Regions from separate parts of the Frankia sp. CcI49 genome, predicted to be linked through region 1. Evidence: predicted binding sites of a transcription regulator. Region 1 holds the regulator's gene; each other region holds the start of a gene.

The links. Region 1 encodes LexA, which represses DNA repair genes until DNA is damaged. Its sites were predicted from a motif close to CGAACNNNNGTTCG; they were not measured.
Region 2: a site for LexA is predicted at 3,576-3,589, ahead of uvrA (excinuclease ABC subunit UvrA). Genes of this name have one in related genera too.
Region 3: a site for LexA is predicted at 2,830-2,843, ahead of CcI49_RS02405 (SAV_6107 family HEPN domain-containing protein). Genes of this name have one in related genera too.

What each region holds. Positions count from the first base shown of each region.
Region 1 is NZ_MOWP01000014.1:256,315-261,578, reverse strand. It holds gene dapF (diaminopimelate epimerase) at 1-361, shown strand, start outside; gene hflX (GTPase HflX) at 551-2,059, shown strand; gene lexA (transcriptional repressor LexA) at 2,187-2,936, opposite strand; gene CcI49_RS12925 (LysM peptidoglycan-binding domain-containing protein) at 4,039-4,290, shown strand; gene nrdR (transcriptional regulator NrdR) at 4,592-5,173, shown strand.
Region 2 is NZ_MOWP01000004.1:261,283-266,142, forward strand. It holds gene CcI49_RS01860 (TerC family protein) at 255-1,358, shown strand; gene CcI49_RS01865 (galactosyltransferase-related protein) at 1,560-2,618, shown strand; gene CcI49_RS01870 (MBL fold metallo-hydrolase) at 2,642-3,310, opposite strand; gene uvrA (excinuclease ABC subunit UvrA) at 3,751-4,860, shown strand, end outside.
Region 3 is NZ_MOWP01000004.1:393,066-398,329, reverse strand. It holds gene CcI49_RS02415 (DNA polymerase Y family protein) at 1-1,407, opposite strand, end outside; gene CcI49_RS02410 (hypothetical protein) at 1,404-2,108, opposite strand; gene CcI49_RS02405 (SAV_6107 family HEPN domain-containing protein) at 2,099-2,770, opposite strand; gene CcI49_RS02400 (hypothetical protein) at 2,929-3,867, shown strand; gene CcI49_RS02395 (GNAT family N-acetyltransferase) at 3,962-4,573, shown strand; gene CcI49_RS02390 (carotenoid biosynthesis protein) at 4,714-5,264, shown strand, end outside.

The sequences.
Region 1 (5,264 bases):
GGCCTTCCCCGACGGTGTGAACGTCGAGGTCGTCGTGCCGAGTGTGGATGGCGTCGCGATGCGGGTCTTCGAACGCGGCGTCGGCGAGACGGCCTCCTGCGGCACCGGCGCCTGCGCGGTGGCGGTCGCGTGGGCGGCGCGGGTGGGCGGTACGCCGCCGTCCGAGGTGCTGGTCGATCTTCCCGGCGGGCGCCTGACCGTTGACTGGCGGGAGACGACCGTCATTCTGCGCGGTCCCGCCGTTCTTGTGTCTGACGGTGTCCTTCGTCCCGAATGGATCCGCCAGGCCGCCGAGGTCGCCTCCGGTACTGCCGCTGCGGGTGCGCAGGCACTGGTTCCCGCCGGGACCGGCCGGAGCTGACCGACAGGGCCGTTCCTACCGGGCGCCGGGCCGATAAACGGCTCGCGATCGCGGCAGCGGCGTGTCACCCTGAGGCTGCGGAGGTTCCGCTGCGCCGGGGCACCGAGCCCGGGTACAGCGGCACCGGCCCGCTCCCGAACGGGGCGGGCGGAATTCGACGGTCACCGTGCCGCGTTGAGAACGGATGGTATGAGTCTTCCCGCTGACGCCGCCATGGCGTCCACCCGGTACCCGAACCCGAACCTGAGCCCGAGCTTCGACGGCGACGACGGGGGCGTGGTCCTCCTCGGTGACGGCGAGGGGTTCTCCTTCTTCGACGAACAGGGCGACGGCTTCGACCTGGAGGAGCGTGGCGCGCTGCGCCGCATCCCGGGTCTCACCACCGAGCTCGAGGACGTCACCGAGGTCGAGTACCGCCAGCTCCGACTGGAGCGGGTGGTGCTGATCGGGGTGTGGACCTCCGGGACCCTCCTGGAGGCCGAGGCGTCGATGACGGAGCTCGCGGCCCTGGCCACCACCGCGGGCTCGATGGTGCTGGACGCGCTCGTGCAGCGCCGCGACCGGCCGGACACGGCGACCTTCGTCGGCTCCGGCAAGGCCCGAGAGCTCGCGGACGTCGTCGCGTCGACCGGTGCGGACACGGTGATCTGCGACGGCGAGCTGACCCCTGGGCAGCTGCGCCAGCTCGAAGAGGTCGTCAAGGTCAAGGTGATCGACCGGACGGCGCTCATTCTGGACATCTTCGCCCAGCATGCGACGTCCCGGGAGGGCAAGGCCCAGGTGGAGCTGGCCCAGCTCCAGTACATGCTCCCGCGGCTGCGTGGCTGGGGTGAGTCGATGTCCCGGGCCGCCGCGAGCAGTGGTGGCCGGGCGCCCATCGGTACCCGCGGCCCTGGTGAGACGAAGATCGAGACCGATCGGCGGCGGCTGCGCACACGGATGGCCAAGCTGCGGCGCGAGCTGGCCGCGATGGCCACCGTCCGGGAGACGAAGCGCTCCTCGCGGCGGCGGGGTGCCGTGCCGGCGGTCGCGATCGCCGGGTACACCAACGCCGGGAAGTCCTCGCTGCTCAACCGTCTGACCGGAGCCGGTGTGCTCGTCGAGGACGCCCTGTTCGCGACCCTCGACCCGACCGTGCGGCGAGCGACCCTGCCCGACGGGCGGGTGTTCACCCTGGCCGACACCGTCGGTTTCGTCCGGCATCTGCCGCACCAGATCGTCGAGGCGTTCCGGTCGACGTTGGAGGAGGTCGTGGACGCGGATCTCGTCCTGCACGTCGTCGACGGTTCGGCGCCGGACCCGATGGGGCAGATCACGGCGGTCCGTGAGGTGCTCGCCGAGATCGACGCGGCCGGGGTTCCCGAGCTCGTGGTCGTCAACAAGGTCGACGCGGTCGATCCGACGACGTTGGCAGTGCTGCGCAAGGCGGTTCCGGACGCCATCTTCGTCTCGGCTCGGTCCGGAACGGGCCTGGCGGAGCTGATCGACGCCCTCTCGGAGCGGATACCGCACCCGGAGATCGAGATGTCGCTGCTGGTGCCCTACACCCGTGGTGATCTCGTCTCCCGGATCCACCGCGACGGCGAGGTGCTGAGCGTCGAGCACACCGGCGCGGGCACGGCGGTGGCGGCCCGGGTGCCGGTGAGCCTTGCCGCCGAGCTGGAGCCCTTCAGGGTCGCTGGAGCCCTTCGGAGCTGACCCCGCTTCGGAGCTGACCGAGCCGGCGGGAAGCCGAGCCAGGGGCCGCCGCCTGGCTCGGCATGGCGGCTGGCTCGATGGCCGGCTCTTCCCCAGGGGGTCAGCGCCCCCTGGGGTCGCGTTCGGGTCAGACCCGGCGCATCACGGCGACGATCCGGCCGAGGATGGTCGCGTCTTCGGCCGGGATGTCGGAGAACGCGGGGTTCTCCGGCGCCAGCCACACCCGGCCGTCGCGCTGGCGGAAGCGCTTGACCGTCGCCTCGCCGTCGATCATGGCCGCGACGATCTCGCCGTTGTCGGCGACCGGCTGCTGGCGGACGACGACGTAGTCACCGTCGCAGATCGCGGCATTGATCATCGACTGCCCGACCACCTTGAGCAGGAACAGCGTGCCCTCACCGACGATCTCCCGCGGGAGCGGGTAGACGTCCTCGACGGCCTGCTCCGCGAGGATCGGCCCGCCGGCCGCGATTCGCCCGATGAGGGGCACGTAGGTCGGGGTGCCGCCCTCGGCCGCGACGGCACCACCCACCTCCGCCGGCGTGGCGCCGGCGGAGCGCAGCCGGGCGCCCGCCTTCTGGCCGCCGATCGGCAGTACTTCCATAGCCCGCGGCCGGTTCGGGTCGCGCCGCAGGAAGCCCTTCTCCTGGAGCACCTTGAGTTGGTGCGCGACGCTGCTGGTGCTGGTCAGGCCGACAGCCTCGCCGATCTCGCGGACGCTCGGCGGATAGCCGCGCTGCTCCACCGCGGCGCGGATGACCTCGAGAATCCCCTTCTGTCGTTGCGTGAGGCCTGAGGCGTCCGCGGGGCTGTCGGGAAGATCCCGGACATTGCCGCGGGCGTCGCCTCGGCGGGTACCCCGTGCCTGGCTGGTCATCGCCTACCGCTCTCCCTGTCGATGCATCCGGCGGCGGGGCTTCGCCCGCTACCGGCTTCTCCGCGACCGGGGGCTCGGCGGTTCCGCAGCCGGCGGGCCACCCGGTCGATCTACCACTTTGTCCTATTAGTAGCTTCTGACCGGTTCGGGTGGATTTTCCGTGCTCGCTTCTTCTCGCACGATCGTCCACAACTGATCGTCCTTGACGGTAGTCGGCCGGTCGCCGAATCTCAAACGTCTGTTCGAGCGTGTCGGGGGAAGTGTGCGTGGCGACCGTGTAAGAATCGCTCAGGTGTTCGAGCGAGCGGATGCTCGCGCCTGGGAGGTTGACATGGCCGACCCCGATCTGGCCGACCCCGATCCGGCCAACGCTGATCCGGCCGACCCTGATCTTTCCCGCGCCGGTCTGGCTGATGCCGACGTGACCGACGTTGCCATTGTCGATATCGCCATTGTCGATGTTGCTGCGGCCGATCGTGACCTTCGGCCGGCCGCTGGCGACGTTGGCCTGGCTGCCGGCGATGTTGACATCGCGGATGGCGACAGGGCGCTCGGCGGGGGAGCCGGTCCCAAGTGCCGGGTGTTCCGCGTCGGCGCGGCGCGGCGGTCCGCGGCCGTCGGAGGAGGTGCGCCGGCGGCGGGCGGCCGTGGTGGTCGCGCGCGTCCGCGTCCTCGTGCTCGCCGTGGTGCGGCGGTCAGCGGGGTCGTGGTGCGCGGCCAGGCGGTGCGGGGCAGGGCCGTGCGTGGCGGTGATCGGCGGCCGGCGCATCGCTCGGCCCCTTCTCGTTGTCTCGGCAGTGGTCCTTCGCCTGCGGCGGGCCCGTGCGGCGCACAGTCGTCCTCGGCGGCGGTCGAGTGCGTCGAGGCCCAGGTCATCGAGATGCCCGGGCTGGAATGGCGTGCCCGCGCCGTCGGGTACGCGTTGCCGCCGCCCGGCGACCAGAGACTACGGACGAGACCACGGCGCCGGTGGCCGAGTCTGCGGCGCAGCTCGTCCCCGAGCTCGCGAGCCCTGTCCCCGGGCGCGCAACGGCCCCGCCCGGGCTCGCGACGCCACCCGCGGCAACAGCCGCCGCTGAGGCTGACCCGGCGGGGCAGGCTCGTGTTCGCGGCGCTCGCGTGCCTGTCCGGCGCGCTGGTGCTCTCGCTGGCGTTGGTCACCGCGTCGCAGGCGTTCACGGCCACCCCGGTGGACTGTCAGGCCCACGTGGTGCGCCAGGGCGAGACGCTCTGGGAGGTGGCACGCGGGATCGACCCCGAGGCCGACACCCGTGCGGTTGTTCGTCGGCTCATGTCCCTGAACGATCTGCCCACCGCGGATCTCGTTCCCGGCCAGCCGCTCTGCCTGCCCTGACGGTGGCCCGCCCGACGGCCGGCCGCCGGGCGGGACCCGCTGCCGATCAAGTGGTGGCGGCCCCGCGGCAGCGACACGCCGGAGGAGGAGGGGCGGTGTCGGACCTGTCGGGTGCGTGCGCTACGGTGAACACAACATCTTGTAGTTACAGCACCGTAAGTCATCCACAGGTTGTGCATCGATATCCACAGGTTGTCAGTTGGCCACCCCCGGAGGGTGGTCGGCCGGTGGCATGTGGGCACCTGCTGGGGCGTGCTCCGCGTGTGGCAGCCAGGCCGCCCGGAGCGGAGAGGAGTGTGCCGTGCGCTGTCCCTTCTGCCGCCATTCCGACAGCCGTGTCGTTGACAGCAGGGAGGCCGAGGAAGGCGCCGCGATCCGGCGGCGCAGAGCCTGCTCGGAGTGTGGGCGCCGGTTCACGACGATGGAGGAAGCTTCGTTGCGGGTGCGCAAGCGTAGCGGTGCCACCGAGCCGTTCAGCCGCGCCAAGGTGATCGTGGGCGTGCGCAAGGCCTGCCAGGGGCGCCCGGTCCGGTCGGACGATCTCGCCCTGCTGGCCGAGCGGGTCGAGGAGACGGTGCGTTCCTCCGGCTCCGCGGAGGTGGCTGCCGAGGACGTCGGCCGGGCGATACTCGGCCCGCTCCGGGAGCTGGACGAGGTCGCCTACCTTCGGTTCGCCTCGGTCTATCTGGCCTTCGAGTCGCTCGCCGACTTCGAGGTGGCGATCGCGGCACTTCGTGCCGACGCGGGGCAGAGCTCCGAAGCCGGTGGCACCCCGCTGGCGGAGTCGTCCCGGGCCGCCGGCCCGGAGCTGGGCGCCGCCGGGCTCACCCGCGGGCCGCACCTCGCCGCCGCGCCGGGCCTGCGCGCGGCCGCCGGCCCCTGAGCCGCCGCGGGCCCCTGAGCCAGGGCCGGGTGCGGCCTCGGCCAGGCCAGGCCGGGTGTGGGGCGGCCCAGGAAATCGGGGCATCCCCGGC
Region 2 (4,860 bases), on a different contig from region 1:
CAAGAGCCTCTCACACCCTCAACGCCTCACACCCTCAACGGCTCTCGGGCCCTCGAAGCCCTTCAGCGAGATGCCGCACCTTCGACGCACCCCTGCAGCGCTCCTTACGACCCAACGCATGCGGATGTCCCGTACCGCGTCGGCGGTGAACCTGCTCTGGCCGGCTGCCGGCAAAGGCGCCCGGCTGGCCAGAGCGATGACCTCCACGTCCCCGAGCCACCCGCATCTCAAGAAAGCATTCCGGAGGATTTTCCGTGCACGTACCAGTCTGGGCCTGGGCCGCCTTCGTCGGCGGCCTGCTCCTGCTCCTGGCGATCGACCTGCTGGCTCATCGGAAGGCGCATGTCATCGGCTTCCGTGAAGCCGCGTGGTGGAGTGTCGGATGGGTGTCCCTGGGAATCACCTTCGCCTTCGTCATCTGGGCGTGGCAGGGGCCGGGTGCCGCCGGCGAGTACACGGCGGCGTATCTGCTCGAGAAGAGCCTGTCCGTTGACAACCTGTTTGTCTTCGCGCTGATCTTCTCGTACTTCAAGGTCCCTCGTGAATATCAGCACAGGGTACTTTTCTACGGTGTGCTCGGCGCGCTCGTGCTGCGTTTCATCTTCATCGCCGCCGGCATCACGCTGCTGGAGCACTTCAGTTTCGTCATCTACATCTTTGGTGCATTTCTCCTGTTCACCGCGTTCAAGATGGTCCGTGACGACGGTGTGGACATGGACCCGGGTCAGAGCAGAGCGGTCAAGCTGCTGCGCAAGGTGATGCCGGTGACGGATTCCTACGAGGGCCAGCATTTCGTGCTGCGCAGGGCTGGGAAGCTCGTCGCCACCCCGCTGCTCGCGGTCCTGGTCGCCATCGAGACGGCCGACGTCCTGTTCGCCTTCGACTCCGTGCCGGCGGCGCTGGGCGTGACGAACGAGACCTTCCTCGTCTACACGGCGAACGCCCTGGCGATTCTCGGTCTGCGGTCGCTCTTCTTCCTGCTGTCCGGCCTGATGGAGAAGTTCCACCACCTTGCCACCGGTCTGGCCGTCATTCTCGCGTTCATCGGTGTCAAGATGCTCCTCACCGATGTCTGGCACATGCCGATCTGGCTGTCGCTGACGGTCATCGCCGTGGTGCTCGCCGGTTCGATCACCTGGTCGCTGGCGACGGCCCCGCCCTCCGATGCGGACGGCGACGGAGCCGACGGAGGTGCTGCTGGTGCCGGTGCTGCTGGTGCCGGTGCCGGTGCCGGTGCTGGTGCCGGCGTTGCGGCGGGATCCGGGCCCGCGGCGGTGACCTCGCCGGACGCGGCCGACTCCGCCTCCGACGGGCTCTCGAAGCGACCCGCGTCGCAGGTCGGCGAACAGGCCCGTTGACCTGTCCGGGTGTGTCCGGGTGGCGGTCGGCAAGGCTGCCACCCGGACCGGCGGGAGGCCCGGAAATGATTGATACGAATTAGTGGCTGGGTGACGCGCCGATTGTCCTGTGCTCGCCCGGGCAACGCTCACGTTAGTGTTTCGACACAGCAGGGATCGCCCGAGCGCCCTGAATCCGTCCCCTCCCGTCCAAGGCGGACTATGCACAACTTTCTGGCAGTCGTTGTTTCCTATGGTGGATCGCCGCAGCTGCACTGCCTGCTGTCGGCACTGGCCGGTGTCGCGGGATGCCGGGTAACCCTGGTGGAGAACCGGGGCGGAACGGAGCACGAGGGCCTGCCGGCCGACGTCGAACTATACGACGGGCACGGGAATGTCGGATATGGCACGGCTGTGAACATCGCCGTGCGGGGATCGCTGGCAGCGGACGGATCGCGCCGACCGGTGGGCGGCCCCGCCCCCGAGCGGCCCGAGTGGATTCTTGTCGTCAACAGCGATGTGACCGTTCCGGCCGGGACCTGCGAGCAGTTGCCCGAGCTGCTCGCATCGGTACCGGTGGGGACGGATGCCCTGGGATTTCCGCTGCGTGCCGAGAACGGGGGCCCCGGCCGGGGGACGGCAGTCCTGCCGAACACCCGCACGAACGCGTACGTCGCGGTGCGGGGCGAGGCCGCGGCAGTGGCCCGCTGGCCCGATCTCCGCTACCCGGTGGGTGCGTTCTTCGCGATCCGAACCAGTGCCTTCCTGCGGCTGGGGGGATTTGATCCGTCCTACTGGATGTACTACGAGGAGACGGATCTGTTCGCCCGGCTGCACGCGGCGGGGGGCAGGGTCGGCTGGGCCGACGACCGATGCCAGGTGGCCCATGTGGGCGGCGGGACCGTCGGCCGGGCCGGTTTGTTGTACGCCGAACTGGGCCGTTCCGCCGTGATCTACGCTCGTCGGCACCGTGCGACGCTGGGGCGCGGCTGGCTGGCGGTGCACGTCGGGCAGCTTGTCGTGCTCGCCCTGCGCAAGCTCGCCGCCGGCCGGACGCACGACGCGCGTCGCGCCATGCGGATCCTCGCCGGCCTCGCCGTCGGCATCGCTCAACCAGGCCGGGAGCCCGCCACCACGTCCCGGTGGCGCGCGGTGCCGTCGGCGCGACGTCGCGAGCTGGGTCGTATCGACCCCGAGACGTTGGGAACGGGCGCCGCGGTGAGGCTTCCCCGGCCCCGGTCCGCCGTCTCGCCCACGTCGTGGGTGACAGCCGACCACTGAGTCCGGTCACCACCAGCGTCCGGTCACCAGCCGCGGGCGCGCCATTCGGCCAGGTGCGGGCGCTCGACACCGAGCGTCGTGTCCTTTCCGTGGCCTGGATAGATCCACGTCGTGTCCGGGAGCGGGCGGAAGATCTTGGCTTCCAGGCCGCCCATCAAGGTGTTGAAGGCCTTCGCGTCGCCGAAGGTGTTCCCGGGGCCGCCGGGGAACAGGCAGTCACCGGTGAACAGGTGCGGAGCGCCGTCGCCCTGGTCGTAGAGCAGCGCGACCGAGCCGGGCGTGTGCCCGACCAGGTGCACGACCCGCAGGGTGACCTCACCGACCCGCACCTCGTCGCCGTCGGAGACCGGGTCGGTCGTCGGGACGGGGATCTCGGGCGCGTCCAGCGGATGCGCGATGGTCCGGGCGCCGGTGGCGGCCACGACGTCCACCAGCGCCTGGACGTGGTCACCGTGGCGGTGGGTCGTCACCACGGTGCCCAGCCCGGTGTCCCCGATGAGGCGCAGCAGGGTGCCCGTCTCGTTCGCCGCGTCGATGAGGAGCTGCTCGCCGGTGGCGGCGCAGCGCAGCAGGTAACAGTTGTTGTCGAAGGGGCCGACGGCCACCTTGGTGATCGTGAGGTCCGGCAGCTCCCGCACGTCGGCGGGCCCGCCGACGGTGACGTCGCCCGTGTAGCCGGCGCCGATGTTCATACGGTTCTCCTCGATCTTCTCCGTGGCCCCAGGCCGGCAGACCATGGCCGGGGACCGTCGCGGCCGCGACGGGCTGGGGCGGGAATGACTCGCGGGCTCCCTTCATTCTCATCGGTGTGTCTGCTGGGTGTCTCCGTCCGGGGGGCGCTCGGGTGTGGCCCGTCGGTCCGGCGCCGATGGGCTTGTGGCCTGGTTGTCGCCGTCCGTCCGGGGCGGCGGTGCTGTTGCGAGCCACTTCGGCGGGGCGTGTAGCGTCGTCGGTGTTCGAACGCGCGTTTGGTCGCGATCGGTAGCCGGCCAGGTTCGGGCGACCCCGACCAACGGCACCGGCGGCACCGCCGGCGCCGGCGCGACCAGCACCGACAGCGCCACCAGCACCGACAGCGCAACCACCGACAGCGAAGTCCAGCAACCGATCGAGGACGACGAGGGACCTGACGATGGCCGACCGTCTTGTCGTGCGCGGAGCACGCGAGCACAACCTTCGTGATGTCGATCTCGACCTGCCCAGAGATGCTCTGGTGGTCTTCACCGGCCTGTCGGGCTCGGGCAAGTCCAGCCTCGCCTTCGACACGATCTTCGCGGAGGGCCAGCGCCGGTACGTCGAGTCCCTGTCCGCCTACGCGCGCCAGTTCCTCGGCCAGATGGACAAGCCCGATGTCGACTTCATCGAGGGGCTGTCGCCGGCGGTGTCCATCGACCAGAAGTCGACGTCGCGTAACCCGCGATCGACGGTTGGCACGATCACCGAGGTATACGACTACCTGCGGCTGCTGTACGCACGAGTCGGCCATCCGCACTGCCCCCGGTGCGGTCGCCCGATCGCGCGCCAGACCCCGCAGCAGATCGTCGACCGGCTGCTGGAGCTGCCCGAGGGCACCCGCTTCCAGGTGCTCGCACCGGTCGTGCGCGGGCGCAAGGGCGAGTACGCGGATCTTTTCGCCGAGCTGCAGAGCTCCGGGTTCGCCCGGGTGCGCGTCGACGGCACCGTCGTGCCGCTGACCGAGCGCCCCAAGCTGGAGAAGCAGCGCAAGCACACGATCGAGGTCGTGGTCGACCGGCTCGCGGCGAAGGAGTCGGCCAAGCGCCGCCTCACCGACTCGATCGAGACGGCCCTGCGGCTGGGCAACGGTCTGGTGCTGCTCGACTTCGTCGACCGGGATCCGGCCGACCCCGACCGCGAGCGGATGTACTCCGAGCACCTCGCCTGCATGTACGACGACCTGTCGTTCGAGGAGATGGAGCCGAGGTCCTTCTCGTTCAACTCGCCGTTCGGTGCCTGTCAGGAGTGCTCCGGGCTGGGCACGCGCAAGGAGGTGGACCCCGAGCTGATCGTGCCCGACCCGACGCTCTCGCTGGCCGAGGGCGCCATCCAGCCGTGGTCCGGCGGGCACAGCAAGGAGTACTTCCAGCGGTTGCTGACGGCGCTGGCCGAGGACCTGAGCTTCCGGATGGACACGCCCTGGGAGGGGCTGCCGGAGCGGGCCCGCAAGGCCATCCTGCACGGCAGCGGCGAGACCGAGATCCACGTCGGCTACACGAACCGCTAC
Region 3 (5,264 bases), on a different contig from region 1:
AACTGCTCCCGGCCAGGGCGGAGCCCCCTCTCCACGGGCCCGGCCGCAGCCGCCCGGGCGCCCACCATGGATGCGCGGGCCTCCACCGTGGCCGCGAGGCCGGCCGGCCTTCGCCGGTTCCCGCGAGCCCGCCGGTTCCCGCGGCTTCGCCGGTTCCCGGGACTCGCCAGGTTCCCGTAGCTCCGCAGGCTCCCGGGGCTCTCCCCAGGGAACCAGCCGCACCCGCCGGGCCGGATCACGCCCGCCCTCGACCACGGGGATGGTGACCGCGCCCGGACCGAGCAACCCCTGGACGCGGGTCAGAGCCCGATCCACCCGGCCGGACGCGGCCCCGGGCTCGCCCCAGAGCCCGAGCTGACGACCATCCCCCGGCAGCAGCCCTTCCGGGGTGACCCGCACGAGCACCAGCCCGGATGTCGGCCGCCCGGTGGGGCCCGGTTCCTGTGCGGTGCCGGTCAGCCATCCGTCGAGCTGCCAGCGGACCCGGTCGGTGATGCCGGCGACGGACAGCGGCCCGTCATGCCGCCAGACCCGCTGCCGCCGTTCCCCGTGCTCCGTCTCCGCCTCGATGACGATCCGCGTGCAGGCGAGGCCGCTGTCACGCAGCCGCTCCTGGGCCTGCTCGGCGAGCCGGCGTGCGGCGAAGGCAGCCTGCTCCACCCGCTCCGCCGGCGCCTCGAACTCCACGGACACGCTCAGGTCGACCGGTCGCTCACGGGGTGCGAGTGGCCGCTCGTCCTCCCCGCGGGCAAGCCGGTGCGCCACAGCGCCATCCGGACCGAACCGCGCCAGCACGTCGGCCGCGGGCAGCCCCGCGAAGGCGCCGAGCGTGGCCAGGCCGAGCCGACGCAGGACGTCGACCAGCTCCGGCCGGTCGAGCAGCTCCACGGGCAGCGGGGCGAGGAAGCCCGGAGTACCGCCGGGAGGGACGATCCGACCCAGACGGGCGGCCGCCAGCGCGGCGAACGGACCGTCGGCGACACCGACCCGGACGACCGCCTGAAGATCCGCGCTTTCAAGGCACGCCTCGACCGCGCGCCGCACCTGGGCGGCCGCCACACCGTCGCCGCCGAAGTAGCGGGCGGCGCCTCGGGAACGGACCAGGCAGTCGCCGGGCCGCACCACCTCCGCTCCGGGCACCACGCCTTCGACAGTCGCCACGACCGGTTCGAAGGTCCGGGCGTCCCGGTCCGGATCGGCGGGCACGAGGACCAGGTCAGGGCAGCGCGCCTGTGCCTCCCGCCGCCGCAGCCCCGGGTGCACCCCGCGGGCCTGGGCCGCCGGACCGGCGCTGTGAACCTGGTTGGCGGCGAGGACAGCCACCGCCTCACCCGGCCGCCGGCCGGCCGCGACGGCGGGCCAGTCCGGGATGTGCACCGCGAGCATCCGAGTCGACACGGGCCTCATCCCGCCCCGGCGGCCATCGGCAGCACCGTCACCGTCTCCGCCAGTTCCGCGGGCATGCCCGGCAGGGCCGGCCCGACCAGATGCCCCGGCCCCGCCAACCACACCTGCCGGGGCCGGCTGGCCGCCCCCCGGCCCTCCACCCGGACCAGGGCGCTGTGGCCACGTAGATGCCCATGGCCCTGCCCCAACCCACTCCAGCGCCGGGCGACCACCGACAGCCGCAGGTCTGCCGCCTCCCAGTCGCCCGCGACCAGCAACAGGGCGCCCCGTTCCCGGGCTCGGGCCGCGAGCCTGCGGGCGTCAGAACCGTTCCCGCCCCGGGGTGGCCGCAGGACCACGATGTCCATTGCGTCGAGCAGGGCCGCGACGACCACCGGCCACCGCGGCCCGGGATCCGCCACCACGGCCAGCCGCTCCGGTACGACTCCCGCCTCGATGGCGGCCAGCATCCCCAGTGACCGGTGCCCCACCACCCCGCACCAGGCACCCGCCTGGGAGGGCTCGGCCAACAACGTCAACAACAACGAGGACGACCCGCTGACGCTGACCGTCGTGCCGCGCCGCAGACCGCCCGCGGGCAGCACCCGGGCCAACGCCGGCAGCACCGGGAGAAGCCGCTCACCGCCCGCGCCGGCCCGCGCCACACCGGCCCGCGCCGCCGCCGGGTGGGCCACGATCTGCTGAAGCGCACTCAGCGCCACGTCCACCCCTCGGAGGATTCGGCCTGCGTCAACGACGGCTGGGAGGGCACGCCCAGCGCCGCCTCGACGATCCCGAGGAAGATCTCCACCTGACGAACAAGATCATCGGCATCCCTGGCCGTCACGACGGCGAGCCCGGCCTCGGCCGCCGCGCGCCGGCCGGCGCCTTCGGCGAAGAACGCCGCCCACTCCTGGAGCTCCGGAGCCACCACCGCCAGCAGCTGCCAGGCACTCGCCGGACGGCCCCGATGCCCCGGACGGGGCTGGGCCCGGGCGGCGAGAACAGCGGCGGCGACCCGCAGCGCGGCCAGATGCGCCAGCGCGTAACGCTCGCCGGGCCGACGCGCGAAGGCCGCCTCGGCCAGCCCACGCCGCGCCGAGGCGAGAAGCTCGTCCCGGGAACGCCGCGGCAACCCCGCGGCGGGGAGCATGGTTCGACCAGCGGGCCGCCCGGGCACCTGCCCGGGCGCGGTCGGCGCGCCCCCGCGAGAAGCCACCGCGGCACCGGATGAGCCTGGCCGGTCGACACCACCAGGCCCGCTCACCGGTGCGCCACCACCCACCGGGCTCCGGCCGTCAGGTTCCCCGCCGCCCCGGCCACCGTCGTGCTCGCCACCAACCGCCGCGCACCCGTCGACGGTGTTCCTTCGAACCGCGCCCATGGGGATCACCTCTCAGGTACCGGCCTCTCGGACGTCAGCCCGCCCACCCATTCGGACGTCGAACACACGTTCGAATATAGTAGTGGCCCAACAGAACGTCAACCGCCGGCGCGGCACACCATCGGGCCAGGCGGCGGGGCGAGGCGACCGACAGATCGATGGAGGCGGTGAAGGCCTGCATGTTCGTCACCTTCGACCTCTGGCATGTCCCGAGGCGCCGGGCTGCTCAGGCGGCGGCCCGCATGGCCCTCGACCGTCCGCGGCTGCGGCAGGCGTCCGGGCTGACCTTCAGCAGGCTGCTGGGCACCGGCGGCGGCCGCCGTTTCACCCCTCTCGACGCCGACCCGTCCCGGTGGGCTCTGCTGGCCGTGTGGGACACACCCGCGGCGGCGCGGGCGTTCGAGCGTTCGAGCACGATCCGCGCCTGGGCGCGGCTGGCCGACGAGCGCTGGCGGGTCGACCTGCGTCCGCTGCACTCCCGAGGGCTGTGGTCAGGGCAGGCACCGTTCGGGCCACAGCCCGGCGCCGGCTCGGGTCGCCCACCGGTACACGACCGCCACGACGCACCGGTGGCCACGCCGGCAGGCGACGCACCGGCAGGCGACGCACCAGCAGGCGACACGCCGGCTCGTGACACGCCTGTGGTGGCCCTCACCCGGGCCCGGCTCGCGCCGCGGCGGGCCGTGCTCTTCTGGCGCGCCGTACCGCCGGTGGCGGCGGAGCTCCGCGACGCCGACGGGCTGCTGTTCACCGCCGGTATCGGCGAGGCCCCGATCGGCTACCAGGGCACCTTCAGCGTGTGGCGGGACAGCGCCGCCCTGCGCGCCTTCGCCTACCAGGGGCGGGCCCACGCGGCGGTCGTCCAACGAACTCCCCGGGAACGCTGGTACGCGGAGGAGCTGTTCGCCCGTTTCGCCGTGCTCGGCTCACACGGGACGGTCCGGGGCACGGACCCCTGCGCGGGCCGCCTCGGGGCGACGGCACGACTGCCGACGGCACATGTGACCGATGACGCGACGGAGCGCCGCGGGGAGCACACAGACGAGCATGGGGCGGATGCTCCGCGCACACCCGACGCCGCTGATGGCGGGTCGTAATAGCACTGTTCGCCAGACCGGTCCCCGCCAACGGGCAACGAGCGTCCGCGGCGCGTTATCGTCGGATGGCCCGGTGCGACAGGAGGCGAGGCTCGTGACCGACGTCCGGATCGTGCGGTGGTCACCGGCTCGGATGCGGGCTCGGCTTGACGACGTCATCGGCGTCTACAAGGCGGCTTTTCTCGACGAGCACGAGGACGACCCGGTGCGGGCCGCGCGGGACCGCGCGACCCACGCCCGACGCCACTTCGACCGCGGTGACCTGCGCGCCGTCGTCGCGCTCACGCCGGACGACCAGGTCGTCGGCATGACCTACGGGCTGCCCGGCAAGGTCGGCCAGTGGTGGCACGACGTGGTCGCCGCAGCACTCCCGCCCGACGACGCCGTCCGTTGGCTCGCGGACTGCATGGAGGTGGTCGAGCTTCACGTGCTGCCCGGCTACCAGGGCCGCCGGATCGGCCGTGACCTGCTGCAGGAGCTGCTGCGCGACGTCCCGCAGCGCACGGCGGCACTGTCCGCGCTCGAACTGCCCGGCAGTCGCGCCCGCCGCCTGTACGCCAGCGAGGGCTTCGTGCCGTTGCTGTCGCACTTCCGCTTTCCCGGCAGCTACACCGAGTACGCCGTGCTCGGTAAGGATCTGTCCGGGCCGGCCGTGCGTACCTCGTCCGCGCAGACCACAACCGGGCAACCGGCCCAGGTGCCTTGAGCCGGTCGGCACCAACCGGCTCCGACCCGCACCGTCCCGGCCCACAGCACACCCGCCCACAGCACACCGGCCCCAGGCTTCGTCGTGGGGTGGTGTGGCGTTCCGGCGTCTCCCGCCCAGCCTGGCCGGGCGGGAGCACCGTGCTGCCCTGGCTGGCGGCAGCGGCGACCATCGGGCTCCAGATCTGCTATCCCCTGACGTCAGGGGATCAACGCGCAACCGTCACCGTGCTCTCCGTGTTGGCTTTCTGCACCGCGTCGGTAGGCGCCGCCGCAGCCGCGCAGGGCCTCGGCCGGGCGGTGGCAGCGGCGTCCGTGGCGAGCGCGACCGGCCTGATCGCCGAGTCGGTCGGGGTCCACACCGGCTGGCCGTTCGGGGACTACACCTACGGCGGAGCGCTCGGCCCGAAGCTGGTCGGAGTCCCGGTCGTGGTCCCGCTCGCGTGGACGATGATGGGCTTGCCGGCACTGGCCCTCGGCCACCGTTGCGCCGCCCGCCTGCGTGCCGGAGCAGGCGCCGGCACGCGATGGGCCGTGACGGCGCTGGTCGGCGGCGCCACCCTCACCGCCTGGGACTTCTTCCTCGACCCTCAGATGGTGGCCGAAGGCTACTGGTCGTGGTCGTCCGGCGGTCCCGCGATCAACGGCATCCCGGTGAGCAACGCCGCCGGATGGTTGCTGGTGGGAACCGT